DNA from 2 places in the Clostridium novyi NT genome. Region 2 is predicted to be linked to the other one. Evidence: a T-box and tRNA genes for the amino acid it is inferred to sense, from the RefSeq annotation. Region 2 holds a T-box; the other holds one or more tRNA genes.

Region 1 (4,435 bases), 310 kb from region 2:
GCACAGAAGTTAATGAGAATGATATAATAGAAGTTAAATTTGCCAACAGTTCACTAAAAGCTAAGGTTGTAAACATTGCTCATCACGTTGCAAAAGCTGATGCTAAGACAATGTATGAGATTATTTTAGATAATACAGTTGCAAATAAAGAAGATTAGTATACTATATATTATTAAGAGTATTATTAATGATTTTTATGTGTCTTCCCTTAAATATAAAAGTATATTTTAGATATTTTACACATATACATATTTATAAAGGGGAGGGATATAGATGGAAGTAAAAAAGGAAACATCATTAGAAGAGAAAAAAAGTAATTTAATACTTGAAAATAGAAATAAGTTGCAAATAACTGGTGTAGTAGAAGTTATTTGTTTTGATGAGAAATTAATAATCCTAGATACTAAACTTGGAACCTTAACAATTAAAGGAGAAGGACTTAAAGTTCAAAAATTAGATGTCCAAAATGGAGAAGTTGCCATAATAGGACGTATAAATTCCTGCGTATATACTACAACTGAAAGTAAAAAAGACAAAGATAGTATAATAGCAAGGTTGTTTAGGTAAAAGGTATGCTAATTCCTATAAGAAGTCAATTTAATTTAATAGCTTATAGTGTACTTGCAGGGGTACTAACAGGGGTTTTATTTGATATATATAGAATAATAAGAGGAATGGAAAATCCAAATAAAGTATTAACTTTTATTGAGGATATACTATTTTGGATTTTTGCAGCAATATCAGTATTTGCATTTTTGCTTTATACTGGTCATGTTTATGTAGGAATATATTTATATTTATATATTGCCTTTGGGCTATACATTTATATAAGACTTATCAGTATTCATTTCTTAAGAATTCAATATAAAATAATAAATAGTATATTAAAATTTTTAAGAATATTGAAAAATATATTTTTTTATTTTATAGAAACATTCTTTTGCAAGATTACAGGTAAAAATAAATTAAAAAATTCCTTGAATAAAACACAAAAGAAAACTAAAATATAAATATGAGTCAAAATATAAATTTCAGAGGGAATGATTATGAAGAAGAAAAGAAAAATTAAAAATGTAATTTTGACTGTAATGGTTATATATGCTTGTTACATAGCGGTACATCAGCAAATAACTATAAAAAATAAAAAGATTCAGCTGGAAAACTGCAAAGTTGAATTACAAAAAGTTGATGATCAACATCAAAAGTTAGTAGATACAATAAAAATGTCTGAAACTAATAGATATGTTGAAGAATTAGCTAGAGAAAGACTTGGCTTCGTAAAACATGGAGAAAGTGCAGTAGTTCAAAAAAAAGACTAAATATTGCTTATTATAATTTAATATATAAACATATCAAGGAGGAGTTTTATTAACATGGCCTTAAAGTTGGGTAGTATCTTAGAAGGTACAGTAGTGAATATAACAAAGTTTGGAGCATTTATAGAAGTGGAGGGGAAGACAGGTCTAGTACACATATCTGAAGTAGCAGACACATATGTAAAGGACATAAGAGAGCATATAAAAGAACAAGATAAAGTAAAGGTAAAAGTTATATCAGTAGATGATAATGGTAGACTAAGTTTATCTATAAAACAAGCTATGCCAACCAGAAAGTCAGTAAAACCAGTTGAAATAGATTGGGAAAAGGAAAAGAAAAAGGCAACACCTAATGTAAACTTTGAAGATGCTATATCAAGATTCTTAAAAGATAGTGAAGAAAGATTTCAAGATATAAGAAAACATCAAAATTTAAAGGGAAATAAGTATTCTAAAAAGAGCTAAAAATAAGTATAAAAGGGACTTGAGAAAGTCTCTTTTATTTTTTAAAAAATTTTTTTAAAAAAAGCGTTGACAACTATAATGGATTAATATATAATAGTCTATGTCGCCAGGAGATAGCGACAAAAACAAAAGATAAAACATCAAGACATGATGTAATACGCCGGAGTGGCGAAATCGGCAGACGCACAGGACTTAAAATCCTGCGGAGCTAACACTCCGTACCGGTTCAAGTCCGGTCTCCGGCACCAATATCGCGGGGTGGAGCAGTTGGTAGCTCGTCGGGCTCATAACCCGAAGGTCGTAGGTTCAAGTCCTGCCCCCGCAACCAAACGTGGCGGAATAGCTCAGCTGGCTAGAGCATTCGGTTCATACCCGAAGTGTCGTAGGTTCAAGTCCTATTTCCGCTACCAGTTACAACTTAATAAGTAACAGCAATTTATACCCAATAAATTGCATACGCCGGAGTGGCGAAATCGGCAGACGCACAGGACTTAAAATCCTGCGGAGCTAACACTCCGTACCGGTTCAAGTCCGGTCTCCGGCACCAATTATCGCGGGGTGGAGCAGTTGGTAGCTCGTCGGGCTCATAACCCGAAGGTCGCAGGTTCAAGTCCTGCCCCCGCAACCATTTATTTTTTGAAAAATATTTTAAAATGAAATATGGCGGAATAGCTCAGCTGGCTAGAGCATTCGGTTCATACCCGAAGTGTCGTAGGTTCAAGTCCTATTTCCGCTACCAAAATCCACAACGTTAAATAGTTGTGGATTTTTTAATGTCTATAATAAATTTAAAAACTATTAAGGTATTAAACCATAACTTTTCCACAACTGTGGATAAAATATATGTATATGTGTTGAAATATAACTAAATATATGTGAATATATTTTTCTCACAAAAGGTAGTAGAAAAAAATCGCTAATGGTAAAATATTACAAAAGTTATAAAGTAAATGTCTTACGAAAAAATAAATTCTATTTCAGTAACTGACAATAATTTCCAGGGAGTTTTGTTATAATCTTTTTTAGTAACTGTGAAATTAGGAGGTGCTGATTATGCAATGTAATTCAGAAATTTTGCCATATAAAAGAGTTAAAGGTGTTAGTAAAGAAGAAAAAGAGAAAAAACAATTGCAACGGATTATTATTTTGAAAAATCTAGTGTACTGCATTAGTGCTTTACTTGTGAGTAGGGTGCTATTATTAAGTGAGGATAATACAACTGCTCCTTTTGGGATAGCGCTACTAATTGCAAGTGTAATGCAAGCTGAACGGGCGGTGTTTCCTGTTTCTATGGGGTGTATTATAGGGTACATATCTTTAAGTAATAAGCTTACAAATCTTCCCCAATATCTAATAGTAACAGGCACTATATTTATATTATCTTATCTTTTAAACAAAAAATCCAAAATAAAAAGTTTGGTAGTTATGTTTAGCATTACATCAATTGAAATATTATTAAGTGAATTCTTTATTAGGCATATCACAATGAATGTTGCATTTTTAACTATGTTTTTACAGGTAATATGTATTATACCATTATATTTTATTCTAGAACGTTCCTTAATATGTTTAAAATCCCTAAAAACAAAACATTTATTTACAAGCGAAGAAGTTATAAGCATATCAATATTGATTTCTCTTATATTAGCCGGTACTTGGGGTATGCAAATTTTAGGTGTATCCATTAGAAATATTTTAGCTTTAAACTTTATACTCATGATTAGTTATATAAATGGAAGCAATGTAGGGGCTGCCAGTGGAATTGCCATAGGATCAATTATAGGAATATCCTCAAAAAATATACTTATTTTTATGAGTGTGTATGGATTGTGTGGATTGATTGCAGGTATTTTTAGAGAAAGTGGAAAAATATTAACAAGTACATCGTATGTAATTACTTTTTTGATTTTAAAATTATACTCTAATATAGATGTAGAATTTAAATTAATAGAAATGATTATAGCCACAGGGATATTTTTAATTATACCAGGTAGGGTTTATGAAAAAATAAATTTAGAGCTAGATTGGGAAAAGAAGCAAGAATATATAAATAAAAATTATATTAATAGAATTAAGGACATGCTATTCCAAAGATTATATGGTTTTTCTGATGTGCTAACTAATATATCTGGAAATCTTAATAACTTAGCTGATAATGATAAATTAGTTATGAAAAATAAAAGTAGTGCCCTTATACAAAATCTTGCTGATAGAGTTTGTAGTGGATGTGAAATGCATTATAATTGTTGGAAAAAGGAAGCATACATTACCTATGAAGCTTTTGGTGAATTGATTCAAAATCATCAAGAAGGTAAAAAAAATAAATTGCCAAAGGAGATAAATAGAAAATGTGTTAAAAGAACTATACTTTTAAATAATACAAAAGATATAGTTAACAATTATATTATAAATGAAATGTGGAGAAAAAGACTAAGCGAAGGGCGTGAAATTGTAGCAGGACAAATAAAAAATATGGCAAGTTCACTAAAGGAAGTTATCGAAGAATTTAATTCAGATGTAAAGTTTAATAGTGAGGCTGAAAAAAGGATTAGAAAAATCTTTGAAAATAAGACATTTAAGTACAATGATATATTCTGCTATGATGATAAAAATAAAAGATTAGTTGTTAAACTGTATCTAAAATCATGTGGAGG
Region 2 (4,435 bases):
AGTGATTTCTTCTTTAATTGGCTCCATAGCTGGTTTTTGTGCTTCTTGTGCCTTTGCCATTTGTTCTTTTTGAATCTTTTCAAGTTCTTCTAATTTCTTTTCTACATCTATTCTTGGGAAAATTGCAACTGCTTCTCCAACTTTAGTTCCTGCTCTTGTTCCATCAAATGATGCTATACTATCCCAAGTTGCAAGTTGAACGTTTAATTGAGAATTTATCTTCTTACTTGTTTCAGGTAAGAATGCTGAAAGCATTACAGAAACTATTCTTAAACTTTCTACTAGATTGTATAAAACAGTTCCAAGTCTTTCTCTCTTATCTTCTTCTTTTGCAAGAGCCCAAGGCATAGTTTCATCAATGTATTTATTGCTTCTTCTAACTAAAGTCCAAATTTCATCTAATGCTTCAGGAATTTTTAATGCGTCCATTTTTCCTTCCACTTTCTTTGGAGCTTCAAGGGCAACTCTTATTAAATCATTGTCTATATCTTCTTCAGCTTTTGGTGCTGGAATAACTCCATCAAAGTATTTATTTATCATTGCAATTGTTCTGTTGACAAGATTTCCAAGATCATTTGCAAGGTCTGAATTTGTTTTCTTTATAAATGTTTCTCCTGTGTACATTCCATCTTGACCAAATGGTATTTCATGAAGAAGATAGTATCTTACAGGATCAGTACCAAATTCATTTACTAAAGTTACTGGATCTACAACATTTCCTTTAGATTTTGACATTTTACCACCATCAACTAAAAGCCATCCGTGTCCAAATACTTGTTTTGGTAATGGTAAATCTAAAGCCATAAGCATAATTGGCCAATAAATTGTGTGGAATCTTAATATATCTTTTCCTACAAGGTGAACATTTGCAGGCCAATATTTTTGATATAATTCATCATTTTCTTGATCGTAACCAAGAGCAGTTATATAGTTTGAAAGTGCATCTATCCATACATATATAACGTGTTTTTCATCAAAACTTACTGGAATTCCCCAATCAAATGAAGTTCTTGATATACATAAATCTTGAAGACCTGGTCTTAAGAAGTTATTTAACATTTCATTTTTTCTTGATTCTGGTTGTATAAAATCAGGATGTGATTCTATGTATTCAATAAGTCTATCTGCGTATTTTGACATTTTAAAGAAGTACGCTTCTTCTTTAGTTTTTTCAACTGGTCTTCCACAGTCTGGGCATTTTCCATCTACAAGTTGAGTTTCTGTCCAGAATGATTCGCAAGGTGTACAATAAAGTCCTTCGTATTCTCCTTTATATATATCCCCCTTATCATATAGTTTTTCAAATATTTTTTGAACTGTTTCAACATGATAATCATCAGTAGTTCTTATGAATTTATCATAGCTTATGTTCATAACCTTCCATAGATCTTGTATTCCAGCTACGATTTCATCAACATACTTTTTTGGAGTTATTCCTTTTCCTTCTGCAAGTCTTTGAATCTTTTGACCATGTTCATCTGTACCTGTTAAGAAATATGTGTCATAACCTGTTAATCTTTTAAATCTAGCAATTGCATCTGCTGCAACTGTAGTATATGTATTTCCTATGTGTAATTTTGCTGATGGATAATAAATAGGTGTAGTTATATAAAAATTACCTTTATTCATTTTTACTCCTCCTGTTTTATTAAATTTATTTTGATAGTAAATATTTTCATAATAAAAAAAGTCCCTAAGCAAGTTTCCTCACTTAGAGACGTGTATACGCGTTACCACTCTAATTTGTTTATGCTTTGCAACATAAACCTCCATAAGTGACTCCTTAACAAAAGTTAATTTTATCACTTTGCATTCTAACCGTTGCACCGGTAATACCCTAAATTAGTCAGATACTATGCTCCAAGACCATCTTCATATATTTCCATGTAACCAGCTTTCACCTATCCTGGCTCTCTTTATACACTTTCACATATTACTCTTCTTTTCACTGCATTTTCTTATTTTTAATTCTTATATTAAATGTTATGACAAATCCACTAATATGTCAATATTATTATCATTTATAAAATTATTTATTCAATTTTAGTAATATCTTATAGATGATGTTTATTTTTTTATTTAATACATACAATAGAAGTGTAAATTTATTTACATTTATTTTAAATAGTAACTGTTTTGTTTCTCCTAATAGTATAAAATAATATATAATATTATAAGATGCTTTATTATTTCATCAAATATTTAGAGGTGTAATTATGGAACATAAACATAAAGTACTAGTTATCGAAGATGAACAATCAATAAGTAAATTTATAAAACTTGTTTTACAGAAACAAAACTTTGAAGTTATACAAGCATTTTCAGGAGAAGATGGCTTAAAAAAAGTTACAACTGAAAATCCAATAGTTGTGATTTTAGATATTATGCTTCCTGGAATAGACGGGTTTAAAGTATGTGAAATACTGCGAAAAAACTATCCAAGCATTGGCATAATAATGCTAACTGCATTGGGACAAGATATCGATAAAATTAAGGGATTAGAAAATGGTGCAGATGATTATATGATAAAACCATTTAATCCATTAGAACTTGCCGCAAGAATAACTTCTTTAATTAGAAGAATGAACTTTTCAAATAATACTTCAAGCGACACTTTGGTATCTGGTGAATTTAAAGTAAATTTAAATTCAAAAATTGCATATAAAAATGATAAAGAACTAAATCTAACACCAAAAGAATTTATACTTTTAAAAATATTTATGGAAAACATAGGGACTTCTTTAAGCCGTGACAAACTTTTAGACCTAGCTTGGGGATATAACTTTGTTGGTGACCCTAAAATCGTAGATGTAAATATTCGTAGACTTCGCAGTAAACTTGAAGATGATCCTTCATACCCTAAATATTTGCAAACTGTATGGGGTGTAGGATATATATGGAAGGAAGATTAATTTGAAATCTATAAGAAATAAAGTAACTTTAAGTTATATAGGAATAATTATTTTTACCGTTATTATTTCTCAAATAATCGTATTAACTTCTATAAAGAAATACTTTTATGACAACGCAAAAGAGCTGTTAAAAAATCAAATAACTCTTTCAGCGGAGTTTTATAACACATACCTTTCTTCTATAGATTTAAAACAAAATGTTGCTAATGATGTAGATATATTTTGGAAAAACACTTCAGCAGAGGTTCAAATTTTAGATACAAAAGGAAACATGCTAATGGATTCTATGGGTTACTCCGCCAATGATATAACAACATCAAAGGACTTTAATGAAGCTTTACTTGGAAATTTAGGACTTTATATACATAAGGCTTCCGATTCCAATGAAAATATAATGAGTATATCTATGCCATTGAAAAAAGGAGAAACTATACAAGGTGTATTACGTTTTGTATCTTCCTTAAACAAAATTGACAATCACATACGTTCTATTGCTTTTTATTTTATGATTGTAGCAATAATAGTAATTATTATATCCAGTATCGTAAGCTTAATAATATCAAGAAAACTAACTCATCCATTGAAAGAAATTACAGAAGGAGCGGAGCTTTTCGCATCAGGAAAATTTAAAGAAAAAATAACAAAATCCTCTAATGATGAATTTGGGAAACTTGCTGATACATTAAACTATATGGCACAGGAAATTCTTAAAAACGAAAAATTAAAAACAGAATTTATAGCTTCAATTTCACATGAACTTAGAACCCCACTAACATCAATAAAGGGATGGACTGTAGCATTGAATTTATGTGATCCAAATAACAAAAGCGAATTTGAAGATGGACTTAAAATAATAGAAGAAGAAACAGATAGATTAAGTAATCTTGTAGAAGAACTCTTAGACTTCTCGAAACTATCATCAGGAAAAATAACGCTAAAAAAAGATTATGTAGATATTCATGAACTTTTAAGATATCTTCAAAAACAGCTTCAACCTAGAGCTTCTAAGGATAATATAAATCTATCTTTAGAATGTAAAAATGAAATACCAAATATATATGCAGATATAAATAGACTTAAACAATCTTTCATGAACATACTTGACAACGCACTTAAATTTACATCATCTGATGGAGAAGTAAAAATAACATTAAGTTCAAATAAAGATAGTGTAATTATAAGTATAAAAGATAACGGATGTGGAATTCCTTTAGATGACCTTCCTAGGGTAACTGAAAAATTTTATAAAGGACAAAATAGTAAATCAAAGAATGGAATAGGACTATCCATATGCAATGAAATAATTTCACTTCATAACGGTAACCTTCAGATTTTAAGTGAAGAAAATAAGGGTACAGAAGTTATCGTATGTCTACCCTTCGTTGATTTATGATTTACTATGCTTTTTTAATAGTTTTGTTACTTTTTATATATTATAGAGTATTAAAATATATTTGCTTATAAAAACTAGGAGGTTTTATTAATGCATCAAATAAAAAATTTTTTAAGTTTTTTATTGATAC

Evidence for each region. The T-box of region 2 lies ahead of metG (methionine--tRNA ligase). A T-box ahead of a tRNA ligase gene usually reads a tRNA of that ligase, here a tRNA-Met.
Region 1: it has a tRNA-Met gene. The T-box ahead of metG (methionine--tRNA ligase) is inferred to sense a tRNA for this amino acid. The anticodon was not compared.

The regions. Positions count from the first base shown of each region.
Region 1 covers NC_008593.1:150,180-154,614, forward strand. Annotated here, with positions in the region: gene NT01CX_RS00795 (RNA-binding S4 domain-containing protein) at 1-158, shown strand, start outside; gene yabP (sporulation protein YabP) at 274-567, shown strand; gene yabQ (spore cortex biosynthesis protein YabQ) at 573-1,010, shown strand; gene NT01CX_RS00810 (FtsB family cell division protein) at 1,047-1,319, shown strand; gene NT01CX_RS00815 (S1 domain-containing RNA-binding protein) at 1,374-1,781, shown strand; tRNA gene NT01CX_RS00820 (tRNA-Leu) at 1,941-2,029, shown strand; tRNA gene NT01CX_RS00825 (tRNA-Met) at 2,034-2,109, shown strand; tRNA gene NT01CX_RS00830 (tRNA-Met) at 2,115-2,191, shown strand; tRNA gene NT01CX_RS00835 (tRNA-Leu) at 2,240-2,328, shown strand; tRNA gene NT01CX_RS00840 (tRNA-Met) at 2,334-2,409, shown strand; tRNA gene NT01CX_RS00845 (tRNA-Met) at 2,444-2,520, shown strand; gene spoIIE (stage II sporulation protein E) at 2,835-4,435, shown strand, end outside.
Region 2 covers NC_008593.1:2,387,988-2,392,422, forward strand. Annotated here, with positions in the region: gene metG (methionine--tRNA ligase) at 1-1,671, opposite strand, end outside; T-box leader at 1,711-1,958, opposite strand; gene NT01CX_RS11110 (response regulator transcription factor) at 2,217-2,912, shown strand; gene NT01CX_RS11115 (HAMP domain-containing sensor histidine kinase) at 2,914-4,305, shown strand; gene NT01CX_RS11120 (hypothetical protein) at 4,396-4,435, shown strand, end outside.